One region of the Halobacillus sp. B23F22_1 genome, then DNA from elsewhere that is predicted to be linked to it. Evidence: riboswitches for the same ligand, from Rfam matches in the RefSeq annotation. Region 1 holds a riboswitch; the other holds the start of a gene.
What was found. Region 1 has a riboswitch for S-adenosylmethionine ahead of ACGTNH_RS12575 (Na+/H+ antiporter NhaC family protein). Riboswitches for the same ligand answer to the same signal wherever they lie in the genome.
Positions count from the first base shown of each region.

Region 2: linked by a shared signal. The riboswitch ahead of msrA (peptide-methionine (S)-S-oxide reductase MsrA) and the one ahead of ACGTNH_RS12575 (Na+/H+ antiporter NhaC family protein) in region 1 are both predicted to bind S-adenosylmethionine.

Region 1 covers NZ_JBIEKE010000002.1:941,724-952,708, reverse strand. Annotated here, with positions in the region: gene ACGTNH_RS12615 (DUF2515 family protein) at 1-160, opposite strand, end outside; gene ACGTNH_RS12610 (MFS transporter) at 395-1,660, shown strand; gene ACGTNH_RS12605 (TetR/AcrR family transcriptional regulator) at 1,614-2,216, shown strand; gene ACGTNH_RS12600 (ABC-F family ATP-binding cassette domain-containing protein) at 2,845-4,404, opposite strand; gene ACGTNH_RS12595 (DUF1540 domain-containing protein) at 4,602-4,757, shown strand; gene ACGTNH_RS12590 (HAD family hydrolase) at 5,094-5,753, shown strand; gene ACGTNH_RS12585 (hypothetical protein) at 5,808-6,314, shown strand; gene ACGTNH_RS12580 (YczE/YyaS/YitT family protein) at 6,400-7,047, opposite strand; SAM riboswitch class I at 7,272-7,376, shown strand; gene ACGTNH_RS12575 (Na+/H+ antiporter NhaC family protein) at 7,448-8,746, shown strand; gene ACGTNH_RS12570 (hypothetical protein) at 9,199-9,759, opposite strand; gene metC (cystathionine beta-lyase) at 9,949-10,985, opposite strand, start outside.
Region 2 covers NZ_JBIEKE010000003.1:213,146-224,130, forward strand. Annotated here, with positions in the region: gene eutH (ethanolamine utilization protein EutH) at 1-405, opposite strand, end outside; gene ACGTNH_RS16205 (hypothetical protein) at 445-801, opposite strand; gene ACGTNH_RS16210 (GNAT family N-acetyltransferase) at 993-1,529, shown strand; gene sppA (signal peptide peptidase SppA) at 1,623-2,624, shown strand; gene ACGTNH_RS16220 (RDD family protein) at 2,637-3,173, shown strand; gene msrA (peptide-methionine (S)-S-oxide reductase MsrA) at 3,224-3,697, opposite strand; SAM riboswitch class I at 3,818-3,939, opposite strand; gene ACGTNH_RS16230 (AIM24 family protein) at 4,026-4,724, opposite strand; gene ACGTNH_RS16235 (chromate transporter) at 4,799-5,332, opposite strand; gene ACGTNH_RS16240 (chromate transporter) at 5,329-5,907, opposite strand; gene ACGTNH_RS16245 (gamma-glutamyltransferase family protein) at 5,930-7,534, opposite strand; gene ACGTNH_RS16250 (ABC transporter ATP-binding protein) at 7,626-8,600, opposite strand; gene ACGTNH_RS16255 (ABC transporter ATP-binding protein) at 8,572-9,579, opposite strand; gene ACGTNH_RS16260 (glutathione ABC transporter substrate-binding protein) at 9,587-10,985, opposite strand, start outside.

The sequences.
Region 1 (10,985 bases):
TTCTCGTAATATTATTTTGATTATTTGCCGCTGCAGCTTTTCGAATACGTTCAATGATGTTTAATTCATCTTGAGGAAGCGTGGGACGGCCAGGGGTGTTCAATGACTGGGTGATGCTTCTTTTTAATTGTTTAATATGTTTTCTCGTTCGTTTGAGCAAGGTGGAAGACCTCCTTTCACGTATTTCCTATAAATAGTATATGGGGGAATTTACCTTATCATGTTTTTTGGTAAAATAATGTAATCGTTAGTTTTTACATATAGCTTAGTTGTTATACAGGCATGGTTTGACCATTTAGGTTTGATTACTTTTAAAAGAAACATTTGCAAAACGACGGTAGTGTCGTTATAATAATAAAAACGACATTGGTGTCTTTATGGGGGCGGTACGGGGATGAAGTTAAGTAAAAATAGGGGATATGTAACGTTAATGACTGCGCAGGTGATTTCAAGCCTCGGGGACTGGCTGAGTATTGTAGCCATCATTACGCTGGTAGGTTTAAAGTGGGAAGCTACACCAATGCAAGTCTCACTCGTTTTTTTATGTCTGGCGTTACCTATGGCTCTGCTTGGTCCCGCAGCAGGCACAGTTGCAGATCGAATGAACCGGAAACTGCTGATGATGATGTCAGATCTCGTGAGGGCTGGGCTGTTTCTAGTGCTTGCTTTTGCGGAAACATTGTGGCTCGTTTATTTATGTTTGTTTACTATAGGCGCATTTTCAGCTGTTTTTGTTCCAGCGAAAAATGGTAAGTTAAAAGAGCTGGTAGCACCTGAGCACATGAAAAGTGCGATGTCGGTCACTTCGATGATTGATTCTAGTACAAAGGTTATGGGGCCTCTTCTCAGCGGTTTATTAGTAGCGGCTTTTGGGGCGAAAATCGTTTTTTTTATTGATTCAGCTTCTTTTTTTCTCTCCGCCATATTTATTTTTCTACTGCCAAAATCTTTGGAAACTTTAAATGAAGAACAAGGGGAAGAAGGTCATCGGTTCACTTTTAAACACGAGTTCCTCACAGGACTTTCTTTTATCCAACGAGACTCCTTTATCGTGATGGGCTTAGCCTTTTTAGGAGTCAGTTTATTGATTTTACAATTAGCCGATTCACAAATTATTATTCTCATTCGCGATCTGTCCACCGCCTCTCCAGATTTATTCGGCTACATTGTTACAGCGTCAGGGCTCGGGATGTTCCTTGCAGGGTGGCGGCTGGCGAAAAAAACGGATTATCGAGCGTTTCCTAATATGTTAGCCGGTGTAAGCGGGTTGGGAATCAGTTTTGCCATGATGGGCGTTTGTACTTATTTTGACGTTGCCTTTTCTATCTTATGGGGTCCTTTGTTTGGCTTGACCGGAGGGTTTGCGGCCAGTCATATTTTTGTTCCTTTTCAGGCAACCGTTCAAGTTGAAACACCTGTTCACATGACAGGGAGAGTGTTCGGCGTGATAAATAGCGTAATGACAATAGCTACAATTATTGGTCCTTTACTTGGGGGATGGCTCGCTAGTCAGTTTGGAGCGGTCCCAACTTTTATCGTCACGGCCTCAATTCTCGTTCTTATTTCGTTCACAGGGTATTTAGCGAAAAATAAAGTAGAAAGGGGAAGAGTCCATGGCACCGAAAGTCAGCCAGGAACACCTGGAGCAACGACGAGCTGATATTTTAGCAGCAGCCAAAAAGGTGTTTAGCAGGCAAGGATATACCATAACCACAATGAAAGATATTATGGAGGAAGCGAAAGTCAGCAGGGGCGGTCTTTATCAGTATTTTTCGAGCAAAGAAGATCTATACGAAGCTTTATTAAACGAGGAAGTAAGTGATACGTCCCTAAAACTAGAAGATGAGGAATCATATTGGGATTTACTGCTGACGTACTTATTTGGAGAAGATCGGGTGCCCGATAATCAAATGGATCCGCTTGCTCCTAGTAATTTAGAGTTTTTTATTACCGGGAGAAATGATGAGCGACGAAGAAAATTCGGTCAGCAGCGCTATGCTTCCGGGATTACTCTTTATGCGAATATCTTTGAGGCGGGACAGAAAAGCGGGGAGTTCAGTGATCGATACGACAGCGAAACGTTAGCTCGTTCACTTATTGCTCATATTGACGGTCTGGCTCTCGATCATGCTATATTACCCGCTTCAGATTTAAAGTTGAAAGAGCAATCTGAAATGCTCGTTGAATTTTTGAAACTGGCACTTAAAATTGATTAAAAAGACTGCTCTAAAAAAGAGAGGCTATTAAAACACCTCCCTTTTATTTAATGGAATTGTTGACGCTTGCCGCGGGCACGGCCTCAGCTAACCTGGTCAAGAAATTCACTTGACTAAGTGGATCTTTGACTCGAGCATAGACCCGGATATGAGGATTCCTCCTTCGGGTCTCAAAGGCATCCAACTCAACGCGCAATGGCGAGTTTCACAGCTAATGTGAAACGAATCCTAAAACTAATTAAGGAATAGAGGGTACAGGTTTCTTGGAATTAAAAGAAGAGGCTGGGACATAAGTAAAGCTTTTATTTCAAAAAACGAATGATAAAAGCTGAATCGTGTAAGCGCAGATCATTAGCGCAGTCAAAACACGCTAGACTCCTGTAGGAACAGCGGCCGCAGGAAAGCGCTCTTTGCTTTCCGAGGAAGCTGAGGCCGTGCCCACGGAAAGGGAAGTGTTTTGAAGGAGCGAGGGTAAAATCCTTTCCTAGCAGATAAATAATCCGAACTGATTTCCATAAAATCGTTCGGATTATATTATGCCTTACTCAGTTATCTCCCAGCTTCTTTTGTAATCTGCCTCTCATAAATCTTCAGTATTTCGTGGCCTCCTTAAAAGAGGCAGTCTTTTTTATTGAAATACTTTAGTGGTCCAGCTTTCACAGTTCCATACATCTGTAACGATGTCCTGATAAAATTCAGGTTCATGGGAAATGAGAAGAACACTGCCTTTGTATTCTTTTAAGGCACGCTTCAGTTCAGCTTTCGCATCCACATCTAAGTGGTTAGTCGGCTCATCAAGCACAAGTAAGTTCGTTTCTTTATTAATAAGCTTACAGAGGCGGACCTTTGCTTTTTCACCGCCGCTCAGTACTTGCACTTTACTTTCGATATGCTTCTTAGTGAGTCCGCATTTTGCTAAAGACCCACGTACTTCCTGCTGGGTAAAGTGACGAAATTCTTCCCAGATTTCTTCAATACACGTGCGGTTAGATTCTTCTTTTAATTCCTGTTCAAAATAACCAATGTGAAGGTGTTCTCCTAATTCTACGGCTCCTGAAACCGGCTGAATTTCACCCAGGATGCTCTTTAGTAAGGTGGTTTTCCCAATCCCGTTGGCACCTGATAAAGCAATTTTCTCCCCTCGTTCCATGGCTAAATTTAATGGTTTTGATAAAGGTTCACCATAACCAATAACCAGATCGTTCGTTTCAAATAGATATTTACCAGGCGTTCGTGCCTGCTTAAAGCGGAATGATGGTTTTGGTTTTTCAGAATCAAGTTCAATGATGTCCATTTTATCAAGTTTTTTCTGGCGGGACATTGCCATTCGGCTCGTTGCCGCGTTCGCTTTATTACGAGCGACGAAGTCTTTTAAGTTCGCTATTTCTTTCTGTTGTTTCTTAAATGCTGCTTCTTTCTGCTGCTTTTTCATTTCATACACACGCAAAAACTCGTCATAATCGCCTGGATAACGTGTGAGTTCCTGATTTTCCACATGATATATCAAATTGACGACACTGTTTAAAAACGGAATGTCGTGAGAAACAAGAATAAATGCATGTTCATACGCAATTAAATAGTTACGCAGCCAATCAATATGCTTGACATCTAAATAGTTGGTCGGCTCATCCAGCAGTAGGATATCAGGCTTCTCTAGAAGAAGCTTAGCTAATAAAACTTTCGTTCGCTGCCCTCCGCTCAAATCGTGCACATCACGGTCGAGACCGATTTCATCCAGTCCAAGGCCATTAGCTACTTCGTCGACTTTGGCATCAATTGTATAAAAGTCATTGTTCGTTAAAGCCTCCTGAAGGCGTCCTGTTTCTTCAAGTAATTCTTCCAACTCTTCAGGACCTGCTTCTCCCATTTTAGCAAAAAGACTATTCATCTCTTGTTCCATATCAAATAAATATTGAAAGGCTGTGCGCAGTGCATCACGCATCGTCATGCCCTGTTTTAAATCAGCATGCTGATCTAAATAACCTATTCTTGAGTGTTTCGCCCAAGAAACCGCACCTGCATCCGGCTCTAATTGACCGGTTATAATATTCATAAACGTAGACTTACCTTCACCATTGGCTCCAATAAGTCCAATATGTTCACCTTGAAGCAAACGAAATGATACGTCATCAAAAATCGCACGGTCGCCAAACCCGTGACTTAACTTATTCACTGTGAGTAAACTCATGATATACACCTATTCCTTCGTAAAATTCTGCTTCTCCCATTATAAAGGGGAAGGCAGAGACAATAAAGCCTTTTGTTGATAAAATAAGGGTGAAGGAAATTGTTTGGAGATTGTATAGTCCGTGAATTACCAAAATCAATTCTGCATGAATTTACTTCCCGCTGTGAAAAATAACAGCGAGGGAGGTGGCAATACCGATGGCTAAAGACGTCTTGTGCGAAGTGAATAACTGTAAGTACTGGAGCAAAGGCAACAAATGTACGGCTGAAGCAATTTATGTAGTCAGTCATGCCGGGGATCAAGCGACGAAGAAAGAGGAGACTGATTGTAAAACTTTTGATCCGGAAATATAGGTTGCTCAGGGTAGTCGCTAGTCGGCTGCCCGTTTATCGTCGCCAATGATTCTGAGCAGATTACAAGGGGGAAGGTAGTTAGGAAGTCGTGCGGGACATAAACAAAAAGAATTGGTAGCTAAGCACATATAAGATCGCTGTTAAGACGGGACAGACGAAAAAACTATCCATTGATTCTGAGGATATAAGAAATAAAACATTAGAGTTGTTCGAATAAGAAGAAGACCCTGCATATTGTAAAAAATATGGATCTGTTATAGAAATGCACAATCATTACATCATTTTAAAGGGATCGTTCATTTTACGTAGAATTATTCAAGATAAGGAGGAGTTTATTTGATAAAAGCTGTGCTTTTCGATTTAGATGGGACATTGTTAGACAGGGATCAATCCTTAATAGCGTTCGCAAAGTCACAGTACCGAAAATACAGACAGCTGTGCCATATTGGTGAGAAAAAATACATAAACCGATTGGTTGAATTAGATGAAAAAGGATATGTCCCTAAGGAAGTGGTTTACCCTAAGCTGGTAGAAGAGCTTCATATTCGTGGGTTAAGGGCGGAAGAGCTTATCAAAGACTATTTTAGTTACTTTCACGAGTCCTGTATTGCTTTTCCGAACGTAAATAAGGTATTAAAAGGTCTTAAAGAAAGTGACTTTCAGCTTGGCATCATTACTAATGGAAGAGACCCTTTTCAACTTGATAACTTGCAGGCTTTAAAAATTGACCACTATTTTGATGTTATTCTTATATCTGAAAAAGAAAGGCTGAAAAAACCGGATCCGCAAATTTTTCACCGTGCATTAAAGCAGTTGAACGCTAGAGCGGAAGATAGTCTTTTTGTTGGTGATCACCCTGAAAATGATGTCAAGGCTGCTATCCAGGCAGGCATGCAGGGGGTATGGAAAAAAGAAGACTATTGGGGAAACGTAAAGGTTGAACATTCCATAGGGAAAATAGAGGAACTTCCTGTCATGATTGAACAGACGTTTTAATTGAAGGAGCCTTTTCGTTTGAACAATAAACCGTTAAAGAAAAGAGGTTTCAAAATGATTACATACATACCCCCGAAAAGCGTCTCTTCTACAAGGGAAATGGCCATTCAAAAAGGGAAATATATAATCGGTTACATGAGCCGGTATTTTCAGGATTGGGAAAGTTTAACAGCATCTCGTGAACATAAAGAAGTGAATCTCGAGGTCCTAAGTGAAGAAACGAATCAAGAATATACGATCCAGCAAGTATCCGGAGATCGGTTGCGAGGACTTGAGTGGACAATCTTTCAATGGGGAAAACCAATCGGAAAAATTGGGGCATCAAATGGTTCATCTAAGAAACACAGAATTATAGCAGAACTCTTAGACCACGAACCGATTAAGGTTGAAGCTACCTGGAAGAAGACAGGTCGGATTAATAAAAAGGGCTCCACTGTTATTAAAGGTTTTTTTCAACATAAAGTGCAAATAGAATCAATGCAAGAATTAAAAAGCTTAGACGCAGCTCTGCTGGCCAGCATAGTACATATATTTTGGAGCTCGAATGCAGAAGGTAAATAAAGGGCAGCAGGTACCGAAAAGCTGTAAAAGAGCGAAGTGTCAGGGGTGAGTCTCGGTGCCTGCTCCCCGGTAAGCGTGCCGGTTGTTAAGAGATGTGAGCTTTTCGTTTTTTAATGGATCCTTCTGTCATAGACTCATCCACTTTAGCAACATAAGGCATAAAGAAGTGGATGATCACACCGCTGAAGAGAGTAATGATAACAGTCCCTACTCCTATTGGCCCGCTAAAAAGAAAGGCTATCGCAGCAAGGACAACGCTCACTAATGCTCTCGATAGAGAAACATTTAAACCTGTCAGCTTTCTTACAACGAGCATCGTTCGATCAAATGGATTAGGTGCGAAATCGGCTTGCAAATTTATAGCAATTCCTAAGCCTGCAAAAAAGAGACCAAACAATAGACAGATCAACTGCATGACCGGGGATTCTGGCGCAATCCATCCTTCTGTAGAAAACACCCATACGTCAATGAAAAAGCCGGTAACGAGTGCTGTGATGATGGCAAAGTATTCAGGCTTTTTCTTTTCCGCGACTGCATTAAAAATGATTAACGTAAAGGCTACAACGACTTCCCAGCTGCCTATTGTAAGACCGAACGTACGAAATAATCCGACAAGAAGGGCATCAAACGGGGAAGTACCCAGGTGAGAATGAATGGTTAGCGCAATGCCGAACGTCATGATAATAATGCCCATCGTATAAAATAAGATTCGTTGTTTTGTACGAATACTCACTGAACAGCCCTCCTCTCAAATGTTATCGAACCACACTCCTTCTATCATAACCGCTGATCCCTCAATTTCCAATATATACAGTTTGAATTTATATTTAAAAAACATATTTAATATTGGCTGAAAAGTGTGAATAGTAGTACTATGTCCATTTGCGCATCTAACCCTTGTCACATTCCTTGCTTTCTTGTAAAGTAGGTCTAGATTTTAAATGAATATCGTTGATTTTCTTATCAAGAGAAGCGGAGGAACCTGGTCCTACGATGCTTCAGCAACCACTGAAAATTCAGTAAGGTGCTAAGTCCAGCAAGTGTTAACTTGGTAGATGAGAAGGGTATTAAAAGAGCCTTCTCCTAAGTGAAGGCTCTTTTTTTGGATTAACGAAAGACAAGGAGGAATTTGAATGGATCAAGATATAAAAGCCAATCCGCTCGCACTTATTCCATTTGGCGTGTTTATTATTCTATTTATAGGCTCTGGCATTATTACCGGGGATTTTTATCAAATGCCGGTACTAGTCGCGGTCTTTGCCGCCATTCTAGTCGGCTTAATGATGAATAAGAAAACGGATTTTCAAACAAAAGTGACGCAGCTGACTGAAGGAGGAGGCCACCCGAATATTATTTTAATGGTCGTTATCTTCCTGCTTGCCGGGGCCTTTGCTTCAGTAGCTGAAGGGGTGGGTGCAGTAGATTCAACTGTTAATTTAGGATTAAGTATTCTTCCTGAAAATTTACTGCTCGTCGGTTTGTTTATTATTTGCTGCTTTATTTCGATCTCAATGGGTACATCAACAGGAACAATAGCCGCACTGGCTCCCATTGGCCTCGGTGTAGCCGATCAAACAGATATTGGACTTGCATTAACGATGGGGGCCATTGTGAGCGGCTCTATGTTTGGAGATAACTTATCGATTATTTCAGATACCACCATAGCTGCCGTCCGCACTCAGGGCACGCAGATGAAAGATAAATTTAAAGCGAACTTTTTTATCGTTTTACCTGCTGCCATAGTCACGGCTGTTATTTTTAGTATATTAACAGCAAATGCGGCCTCGGTTATGGGTGAAGATACAAGCTTTCAGTTGATAAAAGTTCTTCCGTACATTGGGGTCCTCGTTTTCGCCGTTGCCGGAATTAATGTCATATTCGTGCTCATCGGCGGGATCATCTTTGCAGGCGTAGTTGGATTATCGTTAGGTGACATTGCCCTGGGAGAATACGTTACCCTTATAGGTGATGGATTTGCGAACATGCAAGAGCTGGCGATGCTGGCTATCTTATTAGGTGGTCTCGTGGAGCTAATTCGAAGAAACGGAGGCATTGCCTTCTTGATTCAGATGATCAGCCGAAAGATCTCCTCTTATAAAGGTGGAGAACTTGGTATTGCGGGCCTCGTCAGCCTCGTGAACTTTTCGACTGCTAATAACACAATTTCTATTATTACTGCTGGACCTTTAGCCAGGCAAATGGCTGAACGCTTTGACATCGATTCCCGCCGTTCCGCAAGTTTACTTGATATTTTTGCTAGTGCTGTGCAGGGGGTTATTCCATATGGCGCTCAGCTGCTAGCTGTTGCAGGGGTAGCAGGGATATCCCCGGTTGCGATTACACCTTATTGTTTTTATCCGATGTTGATCGCGCTGGCAGGGCTTCTTGCCATTGTCTTTGGATTTCCAAAGTTTACGGTAAAAGGGAGATAAATAAGTCGCTAAAGAAGAGAAGAAAAAATCTCAAATAATGGCTTTAAAGACGCCGAGACATAAGTAAAGGGGCCGGTTTTAATCGACCAGGCGTCAACCTCGAACGCTTATCGTGGCACCAACAGAGAACCATCTAAACCTATATGTTCAAATATCTGCTCCTAAGAACCATCTATACGTTGTTCTGGCTAAGACGATATAAGAGTGAAATGAAGAACAGTAAACAGAACCAAACAAGGTGCGATTTTACAACTAATGTGAAACGATTCGTTAAACTTATGAAGTGCCGCTTTTTACATTCTATCTTTCATGGACTTAGTTTTTTAGTGACTTCATGTATTTTGACGGAGCAATGGTAAAGTCCATTCTTCACACATAAATAATCCGAACTGATTTCAATAAAATCGTTCGGATTATTTTATGCTTTATTCAGTTTTATCCCAGCCTTTATCCTACTCATATGATGCTTTTGACAGAGGAAGTTCTTTAAATTCTTCTTTACTTCGAACAATACTAAATACATAATTCCGCAGCTCAATTAGCTTCTGTGCATCATGAGTAGGTTCACAGTAAGCTCCTGAAACAGAATGCGTGATCGTTTCTCCCTCTATAATAATTCTCCATATGTCCTCTTCGTGTGGTTCCTGCGTACAAATTGTTTCGCTCACTTGTTCAGGGGTCAATTTTTTCTTTTCTACTATATTCATTTCTTTCATTTTTTCATAAATTTTATCGTTTTCCTTAGGTGAAAAGGCTATATCTGCTGTGACTGCACCTTCGGCTATTAAATCCTTGGTTACTTGATCTTCAAACGAGTTCACTTCATTTTTATAGTTCACTCCGAATTGCACAGAAAATCCAAAGTCATCGGGCTTCTGTTCTGGCATCATATGCTTAATGAACCCGATTTCTTTTGTGGAAGAGTGAAGGCCTACATTGGAATCTATTTGTGTTGCGTCACAACCATCTAAGAGTAAAACGAATGAGATTATAATGAACCATTTTTTAAACAAAAAGTCACCTCACTCACTATTGTTTAGTAAATAATTACAAATTAACTTTAGCATAGGTAAGATCTCCTGGGGGAGGTAATTGGTGTAAGCGGAAAATTAAATCGAGTCAGAAGGGAAGTACATTACATCTTTAGGGTCAAAAAAGCTTGTAGAAAAACCCGAGGTTCTCTACAAGCTAAAAGTCTTTTATTATTGAGCTTTAGATACTTCTTGTTGAGCACTGACATACTCCAATCCATTCTCAAAATCCCGGATTAAATCATCTGGATTTTCCAGTCCTACAGATAGGCGCAGCAGCCCCCCTGTAATGCCGCGCTTTAACCGCTCATGTTCAGGCATTGCCGCGTGGGACATTTTTGCCGGATAGGATAGAATTGATTCCACGGCTCCTAAGCTTACAGCAAACACAGGCAATTCGATATGCTGGCTGAATGTACGGACGGCCGCTTCGTCTTTTAACCGAAACGATAAGACCGCTCCTGCTCCGCTTGACTGATAGGCATGGATAGAGGATCCAGGGTGCGAACTGAATCCAGGATAGTAAACTTCCTCTATAAGCGGGTGTCCAGCCAAGTAGGTTGCAATTACTTCAGCAGACTCGGATGACTGTTTCAAGCGGCAGTCTAGTGTCTTTAATCCCCGTAACACTAGCCAGCAATCATGCGCTCCCAGGATGGAACCAAAGGAATTTTGCAAAAAGCCTAGCTGTGCTTCAATTTCCGGATGGTTGGTTGCGGCTAGTCCAGCTACTACGTCACTGTGTCCCGCGATAAACTTCGTTGCACTGTGCAGGACAAGATCCGCACCTAACTCAAGCGGTTGTTGTAGAGCAGGAGTCATAAATGTATTATCAACAAAAGTCAGGCAGTCGTTGGCTTTCGCAAGCTTACTTACAGCTTGAATATCGGTGATATTTAATAAAGGATTGGAAGGTGTTTCAATATACAATACCTTTGTATTCGGTTGTATAGCAGTTGCTACCTCGTGAAGATCTGTCATATTAACAAACGTATGCTCAATGCCAAAACGACCTAAAACATCATGAATCATTCGAAATGTACCGCCATATACGTCTTCTGAAATAACAACGTGATCGCCTTTTGATAGAAGCATGAAAGAGGTTGAAATGGCTGCCATTCCTGAAGCAAATGCAAACCCGCGTGTACCGCCTTCTAGATTAGCAATCGTATCTTCTAACGCTTCCCTTGTAGGATTTCCGGAACGAC
Region 2 (10,985 bases), on a different contig from region 1:
CCTTTTTTGAACAATAGTCAAAGCGATAGGAATCGTAAATACCAACGTCGGCCCCATCATCGTTCCTAAAAATGCCCACGAAAATACTGCAGCATCCTTATCTGATGCTAACGCTTCTGATAACGGATAAGCCCCCATATCAATGGCTAACAGCATAGAAGCGAACATCGCTGGGTCCGCTCCCATCCACTCAAAAATAGGAATAACAAGAGGAGAGAGAGCATCGGAAATCACAGGAGCCAGTGAGATAATCCCTACCATAGCTAAAGCCAGAGGGCCCATCATTAAAAAAGCCTCGTGAAAGCGATCGCCGAGACTTAAACGATTACCAAGAAAAGTGTAATCAACTGCCCCCAGCACCATAAATGCTGCCATTAAAATAAGTATCATATCATTTAACAACATACGGACCTCTCCCTCGTTTTCACACACAGCCTGGAAGAATTAAAAGCTAATATCAACTAAGTGATTCATTTCATTCAGTAATTCCGGGTGCTTTTCAACCGATTGATAGCTGACGGTTCCTGACTGCTTTCCGTTCTCAGGCATTAAAAACGTCCCATCTTCTGTTACTGCAAAGCTGAAATCAGATTGGGACTCAGCAGCAAGTTCCCCTTCATCGGAAAAGCTGTACGTATACGTATCTTGTGTATTCATTTTCTCCTTCATTTCACTTTCGTCACTTTTCTTTATTTCCATCCCATTGAGCTTCGCGAGTAACTCTTCATTAGTTTCTTTCTCCTGCCTTACTGCCGTTTGTTCTTCAGTTGTCCGTTGATCTTCTACTTTTTGAATATACAACGTTTCCGAAACATCCTCACTTCCAATGTCGACTTGGTCTGTCTCACTTCCACAAGCACTAAGTATGGTCCCAAACATTATTAAAAGGATATAATAGTATCGAATAGTTTCCCTACTTTCTTTTATTTATCTATCATCCATTTAAAATGGTAAACTTTCAATAAGTCAAGTATAGAAAAGGAGAATGGATGATGATCAAGCTTGAATACTTTACGAAAAATGATTATGGCACGCTTATTCAATGGGTAGAATCTCCTTCCTTTTTACTTCAATGGGCAGGGCCAGCCTTTGCATATCCATTAAGCTGTAATCAACTGGATAAGTACTTAAAGGAAGCCAACCAGGCAGATGGATCTTCACTAATTTTTAAAGCTGTAGAGAAATCCAGCACTCGATCAGTCGGGCACATTGCTTTAAATAATATTGATTACGATAACCGATCAGCGCGGATTGGTAAAGTGTTAGTCAGTAAGGATGCACGTGGAAGAGGAATAGGAGTTATCATGATGGAGGAGATCTTAAAGATCGCTTTTGATAGGTTAAACTTACATAAAGTAACTTTAGGAGTGTTTGAATTTAATAAGCCTGCAATTCATATGTATAAAAAAGCTGGCTTTCAAATTGATGGGTTACTTCGAGATCATCGAAGGTTCGGAGAAGAATACTGGAATTTATATGAAATGAGCATTTTATATTATGAATGGAAAGCCAACGAAGGAATTACATAGAATTTACACATTGATCTTTTGAGTAACTATATATTAATTACCAAAAATTTGCTAAGCTAGTGGTTCAAAGCAATTAAGAAAGGATAGATAGATATGAAAAAACGTTTGATCGCTATAGGGATTGCTTCCGCTTTATTAATTATTGCGATCCTCATTCAAAGCATTGGCTTTTTAACATCAAGTACGTTTACGGAGTCTTCCCAAGGATTGTTTGGTGGAGACAGCAATAATGAGAAACCAAGAGAAGAAGTTATTGAAGAAGGCTCCTCCTCGGATCGTATAGCCCGTATATCCGTAGAGGGAACAATAATGAGCGGCCAGGGATCTAATCCTTTTATGGGAGAAGGTTATAACCATGAAGCTTTACTAGAACAGTTAGAAGCCATAAAAGAAGACCCTAGCATTAATGGAGTGTTGCTTTACGTAAACTCCCCAGGCGGAGGAGTGTTTGAAAGTGCTGAAATTCACGACAAGCTGAATGAATTAAAAGAAGAAGATAAATCTCTATATGTTTCAATGGGCGGTATGGCTGCTTCTGGAGGCTATTACATATCAACTCCAGCGGATCAAATATTTGCTTCTGAAGAAACATTTACCGGCTCATTAGGCGTTATTATGGAAAGCGTAAATTATGAAGAATTAGCCGATGAATATGGCGTTAAATTCAATACCATCAAGAGCGGCGAATTTAAAGATATTATGAGTCCAACTAAAGAAATGACAGAGGAAGACCGTGAAATTATTCAAACGCTTGTAGATGAGTCCTACCAAGGGTTTGTCGATGTCATCAGTGAAGGTCGTGACATGCCTGAAGATGAAGTAATAGAAATTGCAGACGGCCGTATTTATTCTGGTCAGCAAGCATTAGATAATGGCCTAATTGACAACATCGGATTTGAAGAAGATGCGTTAGCTGCCCTGAAAGAAGAAATCGGCGGGAATCCTGAAGTAATTGAGTACCAGCCTAGTGGAGAAAGGTTGTTCGGTATTCCTATCGATATGAAAAGTTTCCTGCCAACAAGCGAAGTAAAATGGATCAACGAAATGATCGAGAAACGTCAAGGTCCTAGATTAATGTACATGTATTCTGAGTAAAGGAGGAATTAGATGGATACAGTAGAACCCACCCATCAGCCCAATCACTTAAATCAAGCTGTGACATCAAACCTTAACGAAATCCACCGTATCGTATACGCTGGTTTTATTCCACGTTTTTTTGCTTACATCATTGATTTAATTGTAATTTGGAGTATCAATTCAATCATCACGCGCCCGCTTTTAAGAGTAACCAATCTATCCGAAGCCAAGCTTTGGATTGAGCTGTTAAGCGCCGCGAACATCACTCAATCGATTGTGTTTTTTCTTTATTTTGTATTAATGACTTTCTATTTCCGGGCCACATTAGGAAAAATGACTCTGGGGTTATCGGTAGAATCATTAAAAGGAAAGCACTTAACGAAAGGGCAGATTATTTACAGAGAGTTTGTAGGACGTTATATAAGTATGGCTGTTTTAGGTCTTCCTTATCTTGTAGTCATCTTCACGAAAAAGCATCAAGGGATCCATGACCTGTTTGCCGATACTTCTGTAATCAAAGACAGAATGAAGAAATTAAATCGAGAAATCGAATCTACTTTAGAATAAACATAAAAATCCGCTTCCTTTATTTAAAAGGAAGCGGATTTTTAATAAGATCAGCCAATGCCGCAAGCAAAGGAGCCATTCTTCTGAGCATACTTTTGATGGTATTCTTCCGCCTCATAAAATTCACGGGCCGGTGTAACTTCAGTTACGATTCTACGTTTAAAAATCCCTTTATTTGTCCACTGCTGAATTTTCTCCTCAGCAATGGCTTTTTCAGCTTCATTTTGGTAAAAGATAGCGGAACGATATTGATGACCAACATCGATTCCCTGCTTATTTTTAGTTGTAGGGTCATGGGCTTCAAAAAAGATATTAACCAATCCGCCATACGTAATGACTTCTGGGTCATATTCAATACGAATTGCTTCTGCATGGCCAGTTGTTCCTGTTTTCACTAGTTCGTAGGTTGGACTTTCAACATGGCCGCCCGTATACCCTACACGTGTATGTGTAATTCCTTCGAAACGCTCGAAGAAAGCTTCAACTCCCCAAAAACATCCTGCTCCAAAAATTGCTGTTGCCATTTGTCATCTTCCCTTTCCATTAACGCAACTTCCACCTAAGAGAGTTTGACGGTTCAAGCTACCAAAAAACCCCTTTTCTTATCCAGTATAAGAAAAGGGGTCGTAAATTTCCGTACGATCCTCTCATCTTCTAGAGTGAAATAACACTCTACAGGAATTGGCACCGTTCTCGTCAATCCTTAGATTAATTCGATGGTTGCCGGGCATCAAAGGGCCAGTCCCTCCGCCTCTCTGGATAAGAAGTTTCCGTTATAATTTTAAGTTATTTTATATATTACAATGTTTCAATCTCGAAGTAAAGGCGAATGCTTCATTTTTTTTGAAAAATTTATGAATTTCCATTTCCCGTTGTTATGACCTCTTCAAACGGCTGTACAATGACAAACCCTTCACCTTTAAACTCCATTTGAACAGATTCACCGCTCCCACGGCCAATAAATGTCTTTAGACTTACATCAGTACGAAATTCCGGCTTTAAATGTCCTGACCAGGCTACCGTCGCATTTGGATCTGTAATGACAGGATCCCCTGGTCGTACAAGCAAAGTTAATGGCTCATAGTGAGAAGTAATCGCCACCCTTCCCCGGCCCTCTAACGTCACGTTGAACAGTCCGCCAGACATCATGCCAGCTACTTTTTTCATTAATTTAATATCCCATGATATGCCAGGCTCAAAGGCAAGAAGATCGTTCCCGTTAACAGTAATGGATTCATTATTTAAATCAAAAATAGTAATCTTTTTCCCTTGATCAGCTAAGTATAGACGACCTTTTCCGGCTGCCTTCATCAAAGAACTGCCTTCGCCCGAGAAGGCTTTCTTAAACATTTTTCCCACACCATGTTCGAGTATCCCTTCCCTTTCAAACTTGATGGAACCATTATAGGAAATCATCGATCCTGCTTTGGCCCATACTTGATCAGAAAGGTTTACTTCTAATATACGCTCTGTTTCCAGTTCAAAGAACTCATTTTCAGCTTCATCCTGCTTCGTTTTTCTTATGAATTCATCAATCGAATAATTGCTCACGATCTCTCCCCTTTCCTGTCTCGTCCTTATTGTATACGAGAAAGAGGGGATAAATGATTCATTAAGTTAAACATTTATCCTCCTAGAAAAAGGGCACCATATAAAAGCGAGCCCGCAATGACAAAAGCCGGGTGTACTTTTACTCGCTCAAGTAAAACATAGCTCACTGCAATTAAAATAACTGTTTGCACCATCCCTGCAGATCCATAGGACGTTTCAAAGAATTGATAAGCCATTACCCCGAGCAGAATAGCGATAACTGGACGAATAAAAGAGGTCATGGCTTTCACACGTGGAGACCCTTTAAATTTATTTAGAAGACTTAATAACGCAATCATTAAAATAAGCGATGGAGCGACCGTAGCAAATACTCCAATAAATGCTCCTAAAATGCCGGCTTGTTCATAACCTATAAACCCTGCCATTTTCGTTGCAATCGGTCCGGGCAGTGCATTGGCTACGGCAAGCATTTCACTGAACTCGTTTACCGACATCCACCCAAATCGGCCGACTACTTCATTTTCGACTAAGGGAATAGAAGCCGGGCCGCCACCGTACCCCACAACTCCCGGAATAAAAAACGCTACGAAAATCTGCCAATAAATCATAAAGAAGACTCCTTACTGCTGTAATTCTTCTCATCTTTATTCTTTCTCATAGGTTTGACTAATGCAAATATCAGCAGAGCCAAAATCACAATTCCTGGATGAACCCCAATGACTTCTATTAAAATAAGCGAGATTCCACCGAGCAGAAAAGTAATCCAAATACCTAGGTTATCCTTGGACTTTTTTATGAAATCGAATGTTAACACAGCTAACATTACACCAACTACCGGCACGACCGCTTGAGTCATTCCATTCACCCAGTCTAACTCTCGAAAGTTATTCAAAAAGGATAATAGTATGATTAAGACTGCTATAGTTGGCAGGATCGTAGCTAATATCGCATTCAGCATTCCGGTATAGCCGGAAACCCTGTATCCAATATAGCCAGCCATTTTGGTAGCAATAGGGCCCGGGAGAGAATTACCCAGAGCCAGGATGTCGGCAAAATCATCATCAGACAGCCATTTATATTTTTCTACTACTTCTTTATGAACGAGCGGTATAGAGGACGGACCTCCTCCGTACCCAAAAATCCCTACTCTAAAAAAGGCAAGGAAGAGATTCCACTGTTGCAAGACCATTCACCCCTTTTTATATTTAATAGGCCGAGATAGCACCATCCGTCCGGGATTCAGTCCCCCCGAATAATGATCCAGTTTCCTGGTCTCTCCAAATAACCTGACCTCTTCCGAAAGCTCCTGTTTCCAGCTGAACTTCCACGTTATGGCCTTTTCTTCTCAGGGATTCAGCAATATGAGTTGGAAAATCAGGTTCCACCCATACCGTCTTATCCTTCATCCACTGCCAACGCGGGGCATCCAGAGCAGCTTGAGGATTTAATTGAAAATCGATGGTATTCATAGCCACCTGCAGATGCCCTTGCGGCTGCATGAATCCTCCCATTACCCCAAAAGGTCCTACTGCCTTATTATCCTTTGTCAGGAACCCTGGAATTATTGTATGGTAGGAACGTTTATTTCCTTGCAAGCAATTAACGTGGTCAGGATCCATAGAAAAATTATGTCCACGGTTTTGAAGTGAAATCCCCGTCTCCGGAACAACTAGGCCGGACCCGAAGCCCATATAATTGCTCTGAATAAAAGAAACCATATTTCCTTCACTGTCAGCAGCAGCCAGATACACTGTACCCCCTTTCGGTGGGTCTCCAGCTTCCGGCTGTAACGCCTCTTCTCCGATTAATGCTCTACGCTCAGCAGCATATTCACGGTTTAATAACTGCTCTAATCCAACCTTCATATGCCTTTCATCTGTTATATACTTCTCTCCGTCAGCAAATGCCAATTTCATAGCTTCGATTTGCCAATGATAAATATCTGTGTCGTTTTTAGAATGGACATTAAAACCTTCCATAATATTTAAGGCAGACAAGGCGACCATCCCCTGACCATTCGGGGGGATCTCCCACACATCATATCCTCTGTAATTGACAGATACTGGGTCCACCCACGCGGGCTGAAAGTTTTGTAAATCCCTCTTTCGGATATAGCCGTTATATTTTCTGGAAAAGCGATCTATTTTATCAGCGATATCGCCGTGATAAAAAGCTTCACCTTTTGTTTCTGCGATTTTCCTTAAGGTTTCAGCGTGACCTTGTGACTTCCAGGTTTCTCCGATCTTGGGCGCACTTCCTTCAGGAGCAAACGTTTCAAACCAGTGCGAAAATTCATCGCCGTTTAGAACTTCACGAAATTTATTGACGCCTGCTTCCCAAAACTTTCCTAATACAGGCGTAATAGGGAAACCATTTTCAGCATAATCTATGGCGGGAGCGAGCACTTCTGTTAATGGAAGGTTACCAAAACGTTCTGATAGTTCTGCCCAAGCACCAGGGGCCCCTGGAACGGTTACGGGTATAAATCCGTATTTCGGGATCTCATCATATCCATTTTCTTTTAATGAATCAATTGATATGGAGGAAGGTGAATGACCGCTGCTGTTTAATCCATACAGCTTATCTTTCATCCAGACAATGGCGAAAGCATCGCCTCCAATGCCGTTTGATGTAGGCTCAACTACGGTAAGAGCAGCCGCTGTAGCAATGGCTGCATCAACTGCATTCCCGCCTTTCTTTAACATATCAAGTCCTGCCTGGGAAGCTAACGGCTGGGAAGTAGCGACCATTCCTCTATTAGAAATGGCGGAAGTTCTTTTAGCGGTATAAGGCTGGTACAAATAATCCATTTTTTCCATATGTATAATTCCTTTCTAATTATAGATTTAAAAAATATGCCCCCGCCTTGCCAACAGAGCCCGTCTGAGGAGGGCGAATCTTTTAAACTTCATGACAAGCCACAAAATGTTCTGGCTCAACTTCCCTCCACTCCGGTCTCTCTATCCTGCACCTTTCATGGGCTAACGGACATCTTGTATGAAATGGACATCCCTTGGGATAATCAGCCGGATCAGGCAGCTCGCCTTCCAACCGGACTCTATTCCTTTTGGCCGCAGGATCAGGACGTGGAATAGCTGAAAGAAGGGCCTGAGTATAGGGATGGAGAGGATTGTTATATAGATCTTCAGATGGAGCCAGTTCTGCGGATGCTCCTAAATACATCACTAACACTCGAGTGCTGACATGTCTAACTACGCCAAGATCATGAGAAATAAATAAGTACGTTAACTGATGAGATTTTTGCAGTTTTTTTAGTAATTGAATAATTTGAGCTTGTACTGATACATCAAGGGCTGACACAGCTTCATCACAAATAACCATAGATGGGTTTAAGGTAAGGGCTCTGGCAATACCGATTCTTTGTCTTTGACCGCCGCTGAATTCGTGCGGGTATCGGTCTGCATGTTCTTCCTTAAGCCCCACTTCTACTAACAGTTCCTTAACTCTCTTTTCTCTTTCTTTCTTCTTTATTTTCGTATGAATAATATAAGCTTCTTCCAGCGCTGCCCCCACTCTTTGACGGGGGTTTAAGGAAGCATAGGGATCTTGAAAGATCATCTGCATATCCTTCTTAAACTTTTTAAGCTTCTTATCAGAGAGTCCGCCTATTTCTTCTCCTCGGAACTTAATTGATCCCTCAGTTAAATCTTCTAACCCTAGGATTGTACGGCCAAAGGTCGACTTGCCACACCCAGACTCTCCTACAACTCCTAAAGTTTCCCCTTCATATATATGAAGGGAAACATTCTCCACAGCTTTTACATTTGATTTTGTCCTCTTAATAAATCCGTTCTTTAAAGGAAAGTACTTTTTCATATTATTAATTTCAATGAGCGGTTTTGTCTTTGTCTGCATCTTCTCTCACTCCCTGATTTTCTTCCAGCCAGCACTTTGAATAATGCTCAGAAGTTACATTAAATTGTGGGGGATCCTTTTCAAGGCAAACGTCCATTGCATGAGGACAGCGAGGGTGAAAACGACACCCTGAAATTTTTTCATTTAAGTTTGGCAGTGAGCCAGGAATAGCTTCAAGCGTTGCACTAGCATCATCTACATTTGGAACGGAAGCTAATAAACCTTTAGTGTAAGGATGACGAGGGTCCTTGAAAATTTCCTCAACCGCGCCCGTCTCCACCACTTTACCGGCATACATTACCATTACCCGATCCGCTACTTCTGCTACAACTCCCATATCGTGTGTAACCATAACGACTCCCATGCCTAAGCCCTGTTTTAAATCATCGATTAAATCAAGAATCTGGGCTTGAATAGTAACATCCAAAGCCGTTGTTGGCTCATCTGCAATAAGAAGTGATGGATTACAAGAGAGCGCCATAGCAATCATTACTCTTTGTCTCATTCCCCCACTTAATTCATGAGGGTATTGCCGCAATCGCTTCTCCGGATCTGGAATACCAACCTGCTTTAGTAAATCAACTGCCTTATTTCTAATTTCCTTTTTTCTTAAGCTGGTATGGAGCTTTATTGGCTCCATTAATTGATACCCTACAGTAAAAACTGGATTTAATGCAGTCATAGGCTCTTGAAATATCATGGAAATTTCATTACCTCGCAGTTTTCTCATTTGTTCTTCATTTTTGGAAGTCAGCTCTTCACCTCTATATTGAATACTTCCGCTGGTTATTTCACCGTTCTGTGGCAGTAAACCCATTAAAGATAAAGTGGTAATACTTTTTCCACATCCTGATTCTCCTACAATACATAAGGTTTCTCCCGAATTTACAGAGAAAGAAACATCCCGAACAGCCGAAAGCTTAGTCCCGGCTGTTCGAAAAGAGGTGACGAGATTGTTAACTTCTAAAAGTTGTCTCATGTCATACCTACTCCCTACTAACGTTATAAAGATACCATTGACCTGTTGGATCGAGTTCTAATCCTTTAATAGATTCGTCATATGCAGCTGACACAACACCATGATGCATCGGAATCCAGGCTGCGTCTTCCACGGCAATCATGTTAGCTTCCTGAAGTTTTTCTTCTCTAACACCCTGTTCGACTTCACTTCTGGATTCATCAACTAATTGATCAAATTCTTCATTGTTATATCTAACCCAGTTAGAAGAATCAATATTATCAGAGTGTAAGTTTGGATATAAATGTTCACTGCCGTCAGCCGTGCTGTTAGACCAGCTGGTAAAAGTCATATCGAACTCGCCGGTGGGTGTTGTATCAAGGAAAGTTCCCCATTCCATAGATTCAATAGAAACATTTAATCCTACTTCGGATAATTGAGACTGTACTACTTCGGCCATTCGCGTATATGCTTCTCTGTTTGCTGTTAATAGGGTAATTTCTTCGTCTCCATACCCATTTTCTTTTATGATTTCCTGAGCTTTCTCAGGATCAAAGCTGTACCCTGCATCAGCTGCATCCTCACCGTAACCAAATACTTCAGGTCCTATAATACTTTCGTTCTCTATTCCAAGTCCATTTAACTGACTGACATAGGCTTCACGATCAATGGCATAGGAGACAGCCTGCCTGAATTCAAGCTCATTGTATGGTTCTTTATCAAAATTAAAACCTAGCGAATATACTGGAGTCCCATCCTTTTTATCTACTTCTATCCCATCAATATTTTCCACTCTTGACAAGTGTTCAGTGGGAACAGCGTCAATAAATTGCACTTCTCCTGTTTCAAGCATAGAGACCGCAGTAGAATATTCTGGGACTACTTTCATCGTAACGTTTTCCAGCTCAGCTGGCTCCTGCCAATAATCTTCATTTTTTGACAGGGTAACTTCTTCTCCTTGAGACCAGTTTTCAAATTTAAAAGGACCAGTCCCTACAGGGTCTTCGTTAATATCCTGGTTTTGATCAGCTTCGGGGCTGACAATCGCGGCATTTGTATGAGCTAATGCTGCTAATAATGCTCCATAAGGTTCTTCTGTAGTAATCTCCACCGTATACTCGTCTACAGCTTCAATGGATTCAATAGGGGCTAAAAGTGAGGCGCGGGGAGCTGCGCGATCTTCATCAACAAACTCCTCAAATGTATACTTGACTGCTTCCGCATTAAAAGGAGTTCCATCATGAAAGGTGATGTCCTCTTTTAATTTAATCTCCCAGGTGCGTTCATCCGGGTTCTCGTACGATTCAGCTAATAACGTTTCAATTTCCATAGTTTCCGGATCACGGGTAAATAAAGTTTCATAGATTTGACCAATCATAGCTGCGGAAACAGAATCATTCGTATCGATTGGAGACAAACCAACTACA